Regions from separate parts of the Pseudomonas sp. GW821-FHT11D10 genome, predicted to be linked through region 1. Evidence: predicted binding sites of a transcription regulator. Region 1 holds the regulator's gene; each other region holds the start of a gene.
What was found. The regulator FliA, encoded in region 1, starts transcription of late flagellar genes. The targets are predictions, from matches to a motif close to CTAAAGTTTNNNNNNNNNNNGCCGNTAA.
Positions count from the first base shown of each region.

Region 2: the regulator FliA is predicted to act here: its motif matches at 2,255-2,282, upstream of AC1RT4_RS17235 (methyl-accepting chemotaxis protein).
Region 3: the regulator FliA is predicted to act here: its motif matches at 2,128-2,155, upstream of AC1RT4_RS28060 (methyl-accepting chemotaxis protein).
Region 4: the regulator FliA is predicted to act here: its motif matches at 1,785-1,812, upstream of AC1RT4_RS26960 (methyl-accepting chemotaxis protein).

Region 1 covers NZ_JBXARR010000003.1:111,102-115,311, forward strand. The annotation lists gene AC1RT4_RS10670 (chemotaxis protein CheA) at 1-222, opposite strand, end outside; gene AC1RT4_RS10675 (protein phosphatase CheZ) at 262-1,050, opposite strand; gene AC1RT4_RS10680 (chemotaxis response regulator CheY) at 1,069-1,440, opposite strand; gene fliA (RNA polymerase sigma factor FliA) at 1,608-2,348, opposite strand; gene fleN (flagellar synthesis regulator FleN) at 2,345-3,175, opposite strand; gene flhF (flagellar biosynthesis GTPase FlhF) at 3,289-4,210, opposite strand, start outside.
Region 2 covers NZ_JBXARR010000005.1:162,593-166,802, reverse strand. The annotation lists gene AC1RT4_RS17255 (methyl-accepting chemotaxis protein) at 1-224, opposite strand, end outside; partial or broken gene AC1RT4_RS17250 (cache domain-containing protein) at 360-1,385, opposite strand; gene AC1RT4_RS17245 (cell division protein ZapA) at 1,531-1,833, opposite strand; gene AC1RT4_RS17240 (hypothetical protein) at 1,830-2,060, opposite strand; gene AC1RT4_RS17235 (methyl-accepting chemotaxis protein) at 2,339-3,964, shown strand.
Region 3 covers NZ_JBXARR010000013.1:56,723-60,932, reverse strand. The annotation lists gene AC1RT4_RS28060 (methyl-accepting chemotaxis protein) at 1-2,092, opposite strand, end outside; gene AC1RT4_RS28055 (M48 family metallopeptidase) at 2,356-3,174, shown strand; gene AC1RT4_RS28050 (TMEM165/GDT1 family protein) at 3,219-3,803, opposite strand; yybP-ykoY riboswitch at 3,891-4,015, opposite strand; gene AC1RT4_RS28045 (methyltransferase) at 4,055-4,210, opposite strand, start outside.
Region 4 covers NZ_JBXARR010000012.1:3,265-7,474, reverse strand. The annotation lists gene AC1RT4_RS26960 (methyl-accepting chemotaxis protein) at 1-1,669, opposite strand, end outside; gene AC1RT4_RS26955 (sigma-70 family RNA polymerase sigma factor) at 1,981-2,481, shown strand; gene AC1RT4_RS26950 (FecR domain-containing protein) at 2,481-3,482, shown strand; gene AC1RT4_RS26945 (TonB-dependent siderophore receptor) at 3,570-4,210, shown strand, end outside.

The DNA of each region.
Region 1 (4,210 bases):
GAACACGTTTTCGGCGATGTGACAGCACTCCACCAGCTCGTTGAGCTGAAGGAAGCCGGCGCCCCCTTTTACAGTGTGGAAACCGCGAAAAATTGCGTTGAGCAGATCTGCGTCATCCGGGCGGCTTTCCAGCTCGACCAGTTGTTCGGACAGTTGCTCAAGAATCTCGCCGGCCTCAACCAGGAAATCCTGAAGGATCTCTTCATCGGCGCCGAAGCTCATTAATGGGGTGCTCCTACAGGTCTAAAAACCCAAAAAAACTCAAAATCCAAGGCTGGATAGCAAATCGTCCACATCGTCCTGACCGGACACAACGTCTTCTCGTTTATCGGCATGAATCTGCGGACCTTCACCCTGCGAGAGATGTTTTTGTGGATCTTTTTCAGCAAGCATCGCCGCACGGTCATGTTCGATGCCCGCAAAGCGGTCCACCTGGCTGGCCATGAGCACGAGCTTGAGCAGGTTGCTTTCGACTTCGGTGACCAATTGGGTCACGCGCTTGATCACCTGGCCTGTGAGGTCCTGGTAATCCTGGGCGAGCAGAATGTCGTTCAGATTGCTCGACACCGCGCGGTTGTCCGCGCTGCTGCGTGCCAGAAAACCGTCGACCCGGCGCGCCAGTTCACGGAACTCTTCAGCCCCGACCTCACGGCGCATGAAGCGGCTCCAATCGGCGCTCAAGGCCTGGGCTTCGTCAGCCAGGCCATTGACCACAGGGGTCGCGCTTTCCACCAGATCCATGGTGCGGTTGGCGGCAGCTTCGGTCAGTTTGACCACGTAGCCCAGGCGCTCGGTAGCGTCGGTGATTTGCGACACTTCCTCAGCCTGCGGCATGTGCGGATCGATCTGGAAATTGACGATCGCACTGTGCAGTTCACGCGTGAGCTTGCCCACTTCCTGGTACAGGCCACGGTCACGGGTCTGATTGAGCTCATGGATCAGTTGCACAGCGTCGCCGAACCTGCCCTTTTCAAGGCTTTCGACCAGTTCGACCGCGTGTTTTTTCAGGGTCGACTCGAAGTCGCCCTGTGAAGATTCTTTATGCTCCATAGCTCCCCCGCGCGTTCATCAGCCGATGCGTTCGAAAATCTTCTCGATTTTTTCTTTCAACGCCTGGGCCGTGAAAGGTTTGACCACGTAGCCGTTCACGCCGGCCTGGGCCGCTTCGATGATCTGCTCGCGCTTGGCTTCAGCGGTCACCATCAGTACTGGCAGGTGCTTGAGCTTTTCATCGGCGCGCACGTGGCGCAGCAGGTCGATACCGGTCATGCCGGGCATGTTCCAGTCCGTTACCAGAAAGTCGATGCTGCCGCTGTTGAGCACCGGAATGGCAGTGGTGCCATCGTCGGCCTCGACAGTGTTGGTGAACCCGAGATCACGCAACAGGTTCTTGATGATCCGCCGCATCGTTGAGAAGTCATCAACGATGAGGATTTTCATGTCTTTGTTCAATTCGACCTCCAAGCAGTCTTAAACGCGTCCAGCACCTGGACGCGCCATTTCAATCAATCCGGCAAAACACTCGATGACTGTCTGGAGCACAACAGAGCAAGACCGGTGCCGTTCACCACCGCACCAGCCTCGTTCGCAGTGTCCCCACACTGCCTTCAGCGCGCTCGCCACTCCCCCAAACGCCCCCGCAAGCGGGCCGCGCACTGGCTGTGTAACTGGCTGACCCGCGATTCACTGACGCCAAGGACTTCACCGATCTCCTTGAGGTTCAGCTCTTCGTCGTAGTACAGCGCCAACACCAGTCGCTCACGCTCCGGCAAATTGGCAATCGCGTCCGCCAGCGCGGCCTGGAAACGTTCGTCTTCCAGATCGCGCGACGGCTCCAGATGAGCACTGGCGCCATCCTCGTGCAGCCCTTCGTGTTCGCCGTCCTGCAACAGGTCGTCGAAACTGAACAGCCGGCTGCCCAGGGTGTCGTTCAAAATCCCGTAGTAATCGTCGAGACTCAATTGGAGTTCGGCCGCAACTTCGTGATCTTTAGCGTCACGGCCGGTTTTAGCTTCAATCGAGCGAATCGCGTCGCTGACCATACGGGTATTGCGGTGAACCGAGCGTGGCGCCCAGTCCCCCTTACGGACTTCATCGAGCATCGCACCGCGGATCCGGATGCCCGCGTACGTTTCAAAACTGGCGCCCTTGCTGGCGTCGTATTTGGTCGAGACTTCGAGCAGGCCGATCATGCCGGCCTGGATCAGATCTTCGACCTGCACACTGGCCGGCAATCGCGCCAGCAAGTGGTAGGCGATGCGTTTGACCAGTGGCGCGTAACGCTCGATCAGCTCGTACTGCGCGTCACGCGCCGACTTTTTGTAAAGGTTCATACCGCTGGCGGTCATAGCACAGGTCCTGCCGTTTGCTGCACGAGGCGCTCGACGAAAAATTCGAGGTGACCGCGCGGGTTGGCGGGCAGCGGCCAGGTGTCGACCTTCTGTGCGATCGCCTTGAACGCCAGTGCGCACTTGGAACGCGGGAAGGCTTCATAGACCGCACGCTGCTTCTGCACCGCCTTGCGCACGCTTTCGTCGTAGGGCACTGCGCCGACGTATTGTAGGGCGACGTCGAGGAAGCGATCCGTGACCTTGGTCAACTTGGCGAACAGATTGCGACCTTCCTGCGGGCTCTGGGCCATGTTGGCCAGGACGCGGAAGCGGTTCATGCCGTAATCGCGGTTCAGCAGTTTGATCAGCGCGTAAGCGTCGGTGATCGAGGTCGGCTCGTCGCAGACCACCAGCAACACTTCTTGCGCAGCGCGAACGAAACTGACTACCGAGTCACCAATACCCGCAGCGGTGTCGATCACCAGCACGTCGAGATTGTCGCCGATGTCGCTGAACGCCTGAATCAGGCCAGCATGCTGGGCCGGGCTCAGGTGAACCATGCTCTGGGTGCCGGAAGCGGCCGGCACGATGCGGATCCCGCCGGGGCCTTGCAACAGCACGTCGCGCAGCTCGCAGCGGCCTTCGATCACGTCGGCCAGGGTGCGTTTAGGTGTGAGGCCCAGCAGAACGTCGACGTTCGCCAGCCCCAGGTCGGCGTCCAGCAGCATGACCCGACGGCCAAGCTCTGCCAGCGCCAGGGACAAGTTCACTGACACATTAGTCTTGCCGACGCCACCTTTGCCGCCGGTCACCGCGATCACCTGTACGGGATGCATGCTGCCCATGTTATTTCTTTACCTTGTCTTGCATAGACGGAGGCCACATTACTGGCTGCGCGTTCACAACCGGAACAATGCGTGGCAGGCCATCGATGTAGGTACGAAAACTGTTCATTACCTCAGCCAACCTGCTTGGTCGGACTGTGGTAGATATCAGCGAACATGTCAGCCATGGCTTCTTCGCTGGGTTCTTCCTGCATTTGCACGCTGACGGCGCGGCTGACCAGTTGATGACGGCGCGGCAGATGCAGATCATCCGGAATACGCGGCCCATCGGTCAGGTAGGCGACCGGCAGTTCGTGACTGATCGCCAAGCTCAGCACTTCGCCAAGGCTTGCCGTCTCATCCAGTTTAGTCAGGATGCACCCGGCGAGCCCGCAACGCTTGTAACTGTGATAAGCGGCGGTTAGAACCTGTTTCTGGCTGGTGGTTGCCAGCACCAGATAATTTTTCGACCGAATGCCACGACCGGCCAGACTTTCCAGCTGCATGCGCAGGGCTGGATCGCTGGCCTGCAGGCCGGCGGTATCGATCAGCACCACGCGTTTGCGCAGCAGTGGATCCAGCGCCTGCACCAGGGACTGGCCCGGATCGACGTGGGTCACCGACACATTGAGGATGCGACCCAGCGTCTTGAGCTGCTCCTGCGCGCCGATGCGGAAACTGTCCATGCTCACCAGCGCGATGTTCTGCGCGCCGTACTTGAGCACATAGCGGGCGGCCAGCTTGGCGAGGGTGGTGGTCTTGCCCATGCCGGCAGGACCGACCATGGCAATCACACCGCCCTCTTCCAGCGGCTCGACTTCCGGTACGGCAATCATCCGCGCCAGGTGCGCCAGCAGCATGCGCCAGGCCTGACGAGGTTCATCGATCTCGGTGATCATCGACAGCAGGTCACGGGACAACGGGCCGGACAAACCGATGCGTTGCAGACGACGGTACAGATTGGCCTGGGCCGGACGGCTGCCTTGCAGCTGGTTCCAGGCCAGGGTGCCGAGTTGCACTTCCATCAGTTCGCGCAGGCTGTTGAGTTCGAAACGC
Region 2 (4,210 bases), on a different contig from region 1:
ACCTGATCGATCGACGCCACCTGATGCGCCAGCTCCCCCACTGCGCCGGCGGCAACGCCGATTTCATCGGACATGCTTTCTATATGGCGAATCGAACCGCCGACCACTTCCCGCGCCTGCATCGCTTCATCGCGCGCAGTTTGAGAGGCGAGCGCAGCATTGCCGGCGTTCTGGGCAATTTCCTGCACCGTCAGGCCCATCTCGTGGACGGCGGTGGCGACCATGTCGGTCATTTCCTGCTGACGGCCGGAGCGTTCGGCGGTGTTATCCACAACCCTGGCCACCTGGCCGACGGCAACACGCAGACGCTCGCTGGTGGTCAGCACTTCGCCGATCATCCCGCGCTGGCTGTCGAGGAAACGGTTGAAGCCCCGGGCGAGGTCGCCCAGTTCGTCGGCGCGGCTGGAATCTAACCGATGGGTCAAATCTCCACCACCGCTACCGATTGCTACCAGTGCAGCTGTTACCTGACGAATCGGTCGCACCAATCCCTGAGCCAGCCAGATCACCAGCGCCAGGCAAACCAGCGCCACCGCCAGACCGATGCCGCTGCTCATCCACATCGCCCGGCGGGCTTCGGCGTAGATCTGCGACTGCGGCACTTCGGCCACCAAGGTCCAGCCGAGGTCGCGCAAAGGCAGGCTGAAGGCGAGGAAGTCTTCGCCGTCACGCTGGAAGCTGCTGTTGGCGGCGACTTTATGGCCCATGACCGCTTGTGCCGCCGAGCCACCGATCTGCTCGCTCAAGGTGCGCTTACCACTGAACTGTGCTTCGGGATGGACCTGGATCAAACCGTCGGAACGCACGAGATAGACCTTCCCGCGTTCGCCGAAGCTGAAGTTGTGGATCAGCTCCGACAGCTCTTTCATGCTCAGCCCAAGGCCCGCGACACCGACCACTTTGCCGGCCTGCTCCACCTTCAAATCGATGAAAAGCGCCAGCTCTCCGGTGGCCCCGTCGTTGTCGATGTTCAGGGTTCGCGGCTGATTGCTGTCGAGGAAGGAGTAGAACCACGCATCGGCCGGTTTGTCGCGGCTGAGGGTGCGATCCAGGCCTTTTTCGGTGATGTAGTGATTGGATTCGGTGCCGATGATCAGCGCAGTAAACGCCTTGTGTTCGGCGCGGATGCCTTCCAGATACTGCGCGAAGCCCGCCGTTTTGGCGGAGTCTTCACCATTGGCCAGCCAGTCGCGGACCATGGTGTTGCTGGCGATGTCCTTGGCGGCGGTGAGGGGTTGAACGAGGATTCGTTCGATGTCGTTGCGCGTCGCTTCGATGCTCGACGGCAGCGCCTGTTCGACCAGATAGCTCTGGGCGAGGCGGTTGACCACCAGGGTATAAATGCCAACCACGATCAGAATGCTGACCAGCAGGGCGGTGCCCATACCGAGGATCAGCTGCCATTGAATACTGCGACGCCAGAACTGCATGGAGCACCCCCAAAGAATAAGAGGCTGAAACACTGCAACAGCCGTGCCGATTGTATACAGCGTAATCGACAATCCTATTCTTTGGTTGTGCGCAACCCCATCAACCCTGATTGATGGTCTTGGCGATGGTCTCGACCGTGGCGCTGACTTGCTCTTGGTAACGCTCGAGTTCTTCCTGATGCTGCTTCTTCATTTCAATCTGCTGCGAGCACAGATTCATCGCCGCCAGCACCAGCAGGCGGTCGCCGATCAGCGTCGGGTATTTGCGCTTGGTGTCGGCCAGTGCGGCCTTGAGCATCAATGCGGCGTCCAGCAGGGTCTGTTCTTCCCCGGCCGGTGCCTTGATCGAATAGTCCTCCCCCATGATGGAGATGACTTTTACCCCTGCTGTGCCGTGGTTCATGCGCTGACAGGACCTGCGTTGACGCGATCAACCAAGGCCTGGATGCGCGCGGCGGTGGCGCCGTGCTTTTCTTCCTGTTCCATCAGGCTCAGTTGCAGGCTTTCGTTTTCATCCTTGGCCTGGGCCAGTTCCGTGGACAGGGTCTGGTTGGTTTCCGACAGGGTCTGGTTCTGTTGCACCAGGTCGCTGACGAGCTGTTCCAATTGGCTGAGGGATGCTTCCAACATTTTGATCTTCCAGGGCTTTTTCAAAGGGCGCGTACGATAAAGAAAAGTCGTCGTTGACGCCAGGGTTAAACCGGCGCAAGGCCTTGATTTTCCTGGCGGCTCGACCGTTCTTGCGAGTCTTAGAGACTGTGATCTGCCGATCTGGTTCCTGCACTTCGTCGCTTGGGTGCGGATGCGACAAATACGCGCACCGACTCAAGACTTTAGTCGTATGACCGATAAGTCATCCAACAGCAGTCTCAGCCCGCATGGATGCGGCCCTTCCTGGTATACGCCCCATGTCCCTTCGCAATATGAATATCGCCCCCCGGGCGTTCACCGGCTTCGCCCTGATCGGCGGCCTGATGCTGATTCTCGGTGTGTTCGCCCTGAACCAGATGAGCAAGATCCGCGGCGCCGCCGAGGACATTTCCTCCAGCAGCGTGCCGAGCATCAAGAACCTCGACGAGTTCACCCAGCTGACCCTGCGCCTACGGGTGCTGTCGTACCGTTTGCTGGTGAACCGCGAGCCGGACGTCCAGCAGAAAACCGTCGATCTGCTGGAGATGCGCAACCAGCAGATCCGCAAGGCCCAGACCGATTACGAGCCGTTGATCGGCAGCCCCGAAGAGCGTGCGGCCTACGATCAGTACGTGCAGTTGCTGGGTCAGTACCGCCAGATCGAAGACCGGATGAAAACCCTGTCGCGCAACAACCAGGTGGATGAGCTGCGCAACCTGCTGAACACCCAGTTGCTCGACAACTCCGAAGCAATGAACACCGTGCTCAACCGCCTGATGCAGATCAACGGCCAGCAGATCAGCGAAACCAACCAGCAGGCCGCCGACCAGTATTCCTCGGCCTTCAATCTGGTGGTGACCCTGTTGGTGATCGCCACTGGCCTGACCTTCCTGTTCGCCTGGTTGCTGACCGTCAGCATCACCAAGCCGATCGCAAAGGCACTGGATGCGGCGGAAACCATCGCCGAAGGCAACCTGACCCAGCCGATCCACGTTGACGGCACCGACGAAGCCGGTCGCCTGCTGGCGGCCATGGCCAAGATGCAGTCGAAGCTGCGCGATACCCTGCAGCGGATTTCTGGCTCGGCCACTCAACTGGCGTCCGCCGCCGAAGAGCTGAACAGCGTCACCGACGAAAGCGCCCGTGGCCTGACCCAGCAGAACAACGAAATCGAGCAGGCCGCCACGGCGGTCAACGAGATGACCAGCGCTGTTGAAGAAGTAGCGCGCAACGCGGTCAGCACCTCGGAAGCCTCGAAGAACGCCACCACCTCCGCCGGCGACGGCCGTGATCTGGTGCAGGAAACCGTCAGCGCCATTGAGCGGATGAGCGCCGACGTACAGAGCACCGCGACCCTGATCGGCGATCTGGCCAACGAATCCCGCGACATCGGCAAGGTGCTGGACGTGATCCGTGGCCTGGCTGACCAGACCAACCTGCTGGCACTGAACGCTGCGATTGAAGCGGCCCGTGCCGGTGAAGCCGGTCGTGGGTTTGCCGTGGTGGCTGACGAAGTTCGTGCCCTGGCGCACCGCACCCAGCAGTCGACCAGCGAGATTGAGCGCATGATCGGCAGCATCCAGAGCGGCACCGAACACGCCGTGGATTCGATGCGCAACAGCACCGAACGCGCCGAATCGACCCTGAACATCGCCCGTGGCGCCGGCCTGTCGCTGGACACGATCAACACGGCCATCGTTGAAATCAACGAGCGCAACCTGGTGATCGCCAGCGCCGCCGAAGAACAGGCGCAAGTGGCGCGGGAAGTGGATCGCAACCTGGTGAACATCCGCGATCTGTCGGTGCAATCGGCAACCGGTGCGAATCAGACCAGTGCGGCTAGTAATGAGCTGTCGCGATTGGCGCTGGATCTGAACAATATGGTTGGGCGGTTTAGCCTTTGATTTTTTAGATCAAGGTCAAGATCAAAAGCCACCCCCTCACCCCAGCCCTCTCCCCCTAAAGGGGGCGAGGGGGAAAGGGAGCAGATCGGGGCTTTTCAGATCCTGAGTTCGACTCGCAACTGCAAGTCGGTGCAACTCGTACAAACGCCGCGATCAGTCCCCTCTCCCTCCGGGAGAGGGTTAGGGTGAGGGCAGCGGTCTGAAGCCAGGCACAACCGCTAATGACTCCGCCGCAAAAACCTTTTT
Region 3 (4,210 bases), on a different contig from region 1:
TCAGATCGGCACTCGCCGAACTCGATTCGTCCGCACCACCGGCCACCTCATTGGCCACCTGACCGATGTTGATCACGTTGCGGTTGATGTCGTCGGCCACCGCGCTCTGTTCTTCGGCGGCGCTGGCGATCTGGGTGTTCATGTCGTTGATCACCGATACCGCCTGAGTAATGGTCTCCAGCGCTTCGGCCGCCTTGGCCGCGTGTTGCACGCTTTCGTCGGTGCGGTTCTGGCTGTCTTCCATGACCCGCACCACATCGCGGGTGCCCTGTTGCAGTTGCTGGATCATGCTCTGGATTTCTTCGGTGGCCTTCTGGGTTTTCTGCGCGAGGTTGCGCACCTCGTCGGCCACCACCGCAAAACCGCGTCCTTGTTCACCAGCGCGGGCCGCTTCGATCGCCGCGTTGAGGGCCAGCAGGTTGGTCTGCTCGGCGATCCCGCGAATGGCGATGAGGATCGCGTTGATGTTTTCGCTGTCCTTGGCCAGGGTCTGCACCACGTCCACGGCCTTGCCGATTTCCACGGCCAGCACGCCGATCGAATTCGACGTATCGCGCACGATTTGCATGCCTTGGCTGGCGGCCTGATCGGCGTGGCTGGCCGCTTGCGCGGCCTGGGTCGCGTTACGCGCCACGTCTTGCGCGGTGGCGGTCATTTCCTGCACGGCGGTGGCGACCTGATCGATCTCGGCCATCTGCTTCTGAATGCCGATATTGGTCCGGATCGCGATGTCCGCCGTGTGCTCCGAGGAATCGCTGACGCTCTGTACCGACGACACCACCTGCGTGATCATCCCCTGCAACTTGGCGAGGAAGGTATTGAAGCCTTTGGCGATGGAGCCGAGTTCGTCTTTGCGATCACTGCTCAAGCGACGGGTCAGATCACCTTCGCCCTGGGCGATGTCATCGAGCATGGTCACCATCTGTTTGAGCGGGCGGGCGATGCCATGGCCCACCAGCCAGATCACCAGCAGGCCGAGGCCGGCAATGATCAGGCCGACCATGGCCATGCCGAAGGTGTCGGATTTACGCTGGGCGTCGAGGTCGCCTTGCAGCTTTTGCAGATCTGCCATCACGGCGTCGAGCGGCAGTTGCAGCATCAGCGTCCAGCGCGCGTCGGTCTGGCCGATGCCGAACGGCAGGTACAACTCGATCCGGCCTTGCTCTTTATTGACGGTGTAGGTCACTTCGCCGCGCTTGAGATTGGCCATGTTGGCAATCTGCTGGGCGTCGAGGATGTCGCTGACTTTCTCGCCGAATTTGCTCGGGTCCTTGGTGTAGGCAACGATCCGGCCGTTGCCGCCGATCAGGGCCATTTGCCCGGCGCCGCTGTACAGTTTCTGGTTGGCGCCCAGGAGCATTTCCTGGATGAAGTTCACCGACAGGTCGGCGCCGACGATGCCCTGGAAGGCGCCGTTGAGCATGATCGGTTCAATAAAGGAGGCGAGCATGACGATCTTGTCGCCGACCTTGTACGGGGCGGGATCGATCACGCAGGATTTTTTGGTTTCTTTCGAGCACAGGTAGTACTCGCTGGCGCGCACGCCGGTGGACAGGACTTTCTGGTCGTCGACGTCCACCAGTTTGTCCAGACCGAGGGTGCCGTCGTCGTTGCGGAACCACCACGGCAGGAAACGCCCGTTGGCGGCGTCGATGCCGACCACACTGGTGCCGACGTAGGCCGCATCGTTGTGATCCAGTGCGTTCTTTTCCCAACCGATGTAGGTGCCGAGAATCTTCGGGTTCTTCTCGACGTTTTCCTTGATCAGGCTGATCAGTTGCTCACGGCTGACGGTCAGTCGCGGTTGACCATCGGCGCCCGGCGTGCCGAGGAGGGCGTTGACGCGTACCAGTCCGCCGGCAATCAACAGCGGCGCTTCCAGTTCGCGCTGGATCTGGCTGACCTGGGTCTGTGCCAGCGACGTCAGGCGCTGTTCGATGACTTGCTCGAACTGGGCCTGGGTCCGTTGCTGGACCATCTCCTGGGTGCGGGCACCGGAGAACAGCGCATACAGCACCAGCGCGGCGACTACGCTGAGTACGATGGCGCCGGCCAGGGCGGCCACGGAAAACTGGATCGACTTGAACTTCATGGGAGCTCCGCACGCGAGAGGACGTCTGCGCTGCTGTATCGGCAGCCACGATTGCGCCATGAGGCACGGCGCGAGTAATTGCCGCCGAATGTCGCAAATGGATCAGTGCGCGACGCAGTTGCAGCGGGCGTGGTGGCGGATGTGAATTTTTTCCTACAGGTCTGGCGGGCGGCTTCTGAAAGTGTGTGCAACACGTCCGGTGTATCTGGCGTCGATACAATTACCCGCCTAGGATACGCGGCAGGTTTTCAGGGAGCTTTTGAATGAACAAGACATTGGTTGTAAGTGCACTGAGCGCGGCGCTGTTGCTGGCCGGCTGTCAGTCGGTCAACACCACCAGCGGCGGTGCCGTGGGCGTGGAGCGCAAGCAGTACATGTTCAGCATGCTGTCCTCGCAAGAGGTCGACCAGATGTATGCCCAGTCCTATCAGAAGACCGTGGGCGAAGCGTCCAGCAAAGGCGTGCTGGACAAGACCAGCAATGACGCCAAACGCATTCAGGCCATCGCCAACCGGCTGATCGCCCAGGCACCGAACTTCCGTCCGGATTCGGCGCAGTGGAAGTGGGAAGTGAACCTGATCAAGAGCGACGAGCTCAACGCCAACTGCGGTCCTGGCGGCAAGATCATTTTCTACACCGGGCTGATCGACAGCCTGAAGCTCACCGACGATGAAATCGCCGCGGTCATGGGCCATGAAATCGCCCACGCCCTGCGCGAGCACGGTCGTGAAGCAATGTCCAAGGCTTATGGCATCGAAATGGCCAAGCAGGGCGCCGGTGCGTTGCTCGGCCTGGGTCAGGACAGCCTGGCGCTGGCCGACACCGTGGCCAACTATGGCATGACGCTGCCCAACAGCCGCGCCAACGAGAACGAGGCCGACCTGATCGGTCTGGAACTCGCCGCGCGTGCCGGGTACAACCCGAATGCCGCCATCACTCTGTGGGAGAAGATGAGCAAGGCCTCTGAAGGCGCACCGCCGGAGTTCATGAGCACTCACCCGTCTTCCAGCAGCCGTACGGCTGCGTTGCAGGCGGCGATTCCGAAGGTCATGCCGCTTTACGAGAAAGCGCCCAAGTCCTGAAGCCATGATCGCTCCCGCACTCAGTGCGGGAGCGATCTGCCGGATCAAACCCAGCCGCTGCTCTGCATCGCCTTGTACACCGCGACGATCGCCAGGATCAGGAATGCCGAGGCGGCCAGTCGACGGATCAGGGTCAGCGGCAGTTTCTCCGCCGCAAAATTCCCCGCCAGTACCACCGGCACGTTGGCGATCAGCATGCCCGCCGTGGTGCCGATGATCACCAGCCACAGCTCCGGGTATTGCGCCGCCAGCATCACGGTAGCGATCTGGGTCTTGTCACCGATTTCCGCGAGGAAGAACGCAATCAGCGTGGTCAGGAATGGCCCGAACTTGCGGGCGGTGCTGGCTTCATCGTCATCCATCTTGTCTGGCACCAGCGTCCACAGGGCGGTGGCGGCGAAGCTCGCGGCGAGAATCCAGTGCAGGACCGAATCGGAGAAGAAACTGCCGAACCAGGCGCCGACCGCACCGGCTGCCGCGTGGTTGGCCAGGGTCGCAGCGACGATACCGGCGATGATCGGCCAGGGTTTGCGAAAGCGAGCGGCGAGAATCAGCGCGAGCAGTTGCGTCTTGTCGCCGATTTCGGCCAAGGCAACGATTGCGGTGGGAACGAGTAACGAGTCCAACATCAGGATTTCCTAAGGGGCGGGTCGACACGGCTATGACACGTACAGCCTTCCCGCCCCGGGTAAGGTGTGCGTGTCATAGGTCTTGTCAAACCCTGCGATCCGTCTGCTGCGGACGCTTGGGTCGCATACGCCATGATCTGAGGATCAAGTATGTTGACGTATGCCGGACGAGCTTGGCGCTCGTGGGAGACTACTCCCCTAGGACGGAGCGGATTCTGCCTAGGCAGAATCCATTCGGCAAGTGCTAATTTTCAGCCGCGCTTGGCCCGGTAAATCCGGAAACCATTGCCTTCGGCCTTGATCGCGCAGACCCCGAGATGCTCTTCGATCAACGGTTGATACTTCAGGAAGCTGTTGGCAACCAGGCGAAGTTCGCCGCCGTTTTTCAGATGTTTGGCTGCTTTTCG
Region 4 (4,210 bases), on a different contig from region 1:
GCTGGGTCACGCTGACCAGTCGCAGACCGGCCTGGTTCGCCACTTCAACGCTCTCTTCGCTGGACGCCTGACTGGCGTTCATGGTGGTCACCGCTTCACGGGAGCCGACCTGCAGCGAGGTGATCATCTTGTGGATCTCTTCCGCCGATTCCTGCGTGCGGTGAGCGAGGTTACGCACCTCGTCCGCCACCACCGCAAAACCGCGTCCGGCTTCGCCGGCACGGGCCGCTTCGATGGCCGCGTTGAGCGCCAGCAGGTTGGTTTGTTGGGAGATGCCTTTGATCACGTCGAGAATGTGGCCGATGTTATCGGTGCTCGCATTCAGGGTTTCGATCTGGGTGCACGACAGGCTGATCTTCTGCGACAGCTCGGTCATGGCCTGAATCGTCTGCTCGACCACCTGACGACCGTCATCGGCCTGCTCGCTCGCACCACTGGCGTGTTGCGAAGCATCGGCAGCATTGCGGGCGATTTCCTGGGTGGCAGCACCCAGTTGATTGATCGCGGCGGCCACGCTGTTGGTGCGCGCGCTTTGCTCGTCGGAGCCGATGATAGAGGCGTTGGACGATGCCATCACCCGTTGCGACAGGTCGTGTACGTGGCGAGTCGCGGAAGACACTTCGGAGATCGAAGCGTGAATCCGCTCCACGAACTGGTTGAACGAACTGCCCAGCTCACCGAACTCGTCCTTGCTTTCCACTACCAGACGACGGGTCAGGTCACCTTCACCCTGGGCAATGTCCTGCATCGCGCGGCCCATGGTGATCAGCGGACGCATCAGGACGGTGATCAGCAGGCTCAGGAAGACTGCAATCGCGCCGACGGCGACGAACATTGCGATCAGTGCCGAGGTGCGGAACTGGCTGAGTGCGGCGTAGGCCTTGTCGCGATCGATCGACAGACCGATGTACCACTCGGCATTCGGCAGACCTGCGACCGGGGTGAACGACAGGATGCGTTCCTGGCCGTTGAGCACCACGTTCTGGTTGCCCTTCTGGATGCGTACATCGGCGTTCGGGTAGATGTCCTTGAGGTTCTTCATCACCTGGTCTTTATCCGGGCTGACGATCACCTGACCGTCACCGCTGACCAGGAACGCGTGGCCCAGGCCACCGAAGTCCACCGAGTTGATGATCTTCACCAGGGTTTCCAGGCTCAGGTCACCGCCCACGACGCCGAGCAGCTCGCCGTTCTTTTTCACCGGCATGGCGATGGTCACTACCAGACCGCCAACGGCGGCCATGTATGGCGGGGTCAGCATGGTCTGGTCAGCGGCCACGGCCTGCTTGTACCAGGGACGCTGACGCGGGTCGTAGCCGTCCGGCATCTTCGCGTCAGGGCGCTGGGTGAACACACCGTTGGCCTGACCGACGTAGGTGAACTGGAAGTTCGAGGTGAAGGCCGGTTGATCGACGAGGCCCGGGAAGTCGGCGTTCTTGCCTTGATGGGCGACGTTCTGTGCGAGATTTTCCAGTACCAGAATCCGCCCGCTCATCCAGTTCTGCACACTGCTGGCGGTCAGGTCGCCGGCCTGCTGGACCGAGGACTGGAGGTTCTGGCGAATGGTGTTTCGCTGCAGATAGTCGTTGTACAAAGTGAACAGCGCGAACGCCAGGACCACGACGCCCGAGGCGGCCAACAGGATTTTATGGCTGAACTTGAGATTCATTTCATGGGACTTCTTATGCCAAAAGTGGGGATGCGTTCCGGATGCAACATTCCATGTACAGCGCAGGCAGCGTTCTGATGGCCGCTCTACTTTGGTGCACGCATGTCTCACCAGTCTGTCGGCACGCTTCGGAGAAAACTTAGGGCTTTGCAGGAAATGGACGGCATTTCTGCCAGATTCCCGCCGAACGGCGTGCCAGAGCGTTCGCCTGTCATTTTTTGATGACTGTTTTGCAGCGCCGGTTGCAAATTCTGTAACCCTTGATGACAATGCGACTAATTATCATTTGTGACGTTCGGGCTGTCGCGTTCATGTCCTCACCTGAGTTTGCAGTACAGGCGCTTTACAGTAGTCATCACGGTTGGCTCAACGGCTGGTTGCGCGCGCGACTGGGCAATGCCGCCGATGCGGCGGATCTGGCTCAGGACACGTTCGTGCGCCTGCTGCAACGCACCGAGCGTCTGGAACTCAAGGCACCTCGCGCATTCTTGCGCACGGTTGCTCGGGGTTTGGTGATCGATCATTGGCGCCGAGAAGAAATCGAACGCGCCTATCTGGAAACCATCGCTCATTTGCCTGAAGCCGAAACCCCGAGTGCCGAATCCCGCGCCTTGGTGATCGAACTGCTTGAGGGCATTGCCCGCATGCTTGAAGGCTTGAAGCCGAAAGTGCGTCAGGCATTTCTGCTGGCTCAGTGCGAAGGTTTGACCCACAAGCAGATCGCCGAGCAGATGGGCCTGTCCCTGCGCTCGGTAGAACGCTACGTCGCCGACGCCCTGTTTCACTGCTACGTGCTGCGGTACGAAAACTGATGCCGGTGGATAACCTCTCGCTTGGCCGACGCGCCGAGCCACCGCAGCAGGTCGTCCGACAGGCCATTCACTGGCTCCTGCGTCTGCGCAACAACCATGGCAACCCGCGCCTGAATCGCCAGTGCGAACAATGGCGCGCTGAACACCATGATCACGAACTGGCCTGGCAACGGGTGCAGTCTCTGCAAGCCGAACTGACCCACAACCTGCGTGCCGTGCCCGGAGCGCAGGTGGCGTTCAACACGCTGGAAAACAGTGCGCAGGGGTTGGGTCGACGTCAGGCGTTGAAGCTGTTGTCCGGCGCGCTGCTGATGGGTTCAGCGGGATGGCTGGCCAGCGATACTTCCGCCTGGCAACAGTGGAGCGCCGACTACGCCACCGCCACCGGCGAGCGCCGTGGCTTCCAGCTGCCGGACGGCACGCGGATCGAGCTCAACACCGCCAGCAGCGTGGATCTCGATTACACCGCACAACAGCGGCTGATCAAACTGACCCGTGGCGAAATCATCGTCACCTGTGGCGGTGCCGATGAAGGTGCGCCGATTGATCGACCGCTGCGGGTGCAGAGTCGTCATGGCAGTTACGAGCCGTTCAAGGCGCGATTCATTCTGCGCCAGGAAGATGGATGCACGCGACTGAGCGTCACCAGTGGCCGAGTCGCGATTCACTCCGCCGGCAACTCGACAGAGGCCATCGCCGGTCAGAGCTATCTGATCGATCACCATCAAATTCGCCCGGCGCCGCCGTTGGACATGGACGCCGGTGCCTGGGTCGACGGGCTGATCGTGACTCGCAACATGCGGCTGGGCGACTTTCTCAGCGAAGTCGGCCGGTATCGCCAGGGCTTTCTGAACTGTGCGTCGGACATTGCGGATTTGCGCCTGTCCGGCGTGTTCCGTCTTGAGGACACCGACAAGCTGCTGGCGATCCTGCCGCAGACCCTGCCGGTGCAATTGCGCTACCGCACCCGTTGGTGGGTGACGCTGGAGTCTGTGGTCTGAATTTATTTTGGCGGGTTTTCGCGGCACGTCCGGCTTAGTCAGTAAGCACTTCAACTCAGCCTTCGCGACTGCCTACGGAAACCTACAATGACTGCGCGCGTTACCTGTAAGAACCCTCTGAATTTCTCTGCCGAATCTGGCCTGTTGCGTCACGCCGTTCGGGCGGCGCTGTTTTCTACCGCACTGGGCGTTGGCGTGTTGCCGAGCCTGAGCATGGCGGCCAATGCCAGCGAAGTCAGCAGCCACCGCTACAACATCGCCGCCGGGCCATTGGGCGAGGCGCTGAACCAGTTCGCACGCCAAGCCGGCATCACCTTGTCGATGACCCCACAGCAGACTCAAGGCCGACAATCACCCGGCGTGCAGGGCGAGTATTCGACCGATCAGGCGCTGAGTCATCTGCTCGGTGGTTCGGGTCTGGAGGCGGTCAGCCAGGACGGCAGCAGCTATGTGTTGCGCTCCGTCGCAGAAATCGAAGCACTGGCCCTGCCGACCACGGACATCAAAGGCTTCGCCCTCGGCAACGCGTTGGGCAGCATGGATGGCTACAACGCGACGCACAGCCAGATCGCCACCAAGACCAGTACCGCGCTGCTGGAAACTTCGCAAAGCGTGTCCGTGGTCACCCGCGAGCAAATGGATGACCAAGGCTCGCAAACCGTGTCCCAGGCCATGCGTTACACCCCAGGCGTGCTGACCAACCCTTACGGCGCCACGCACCGTTACGA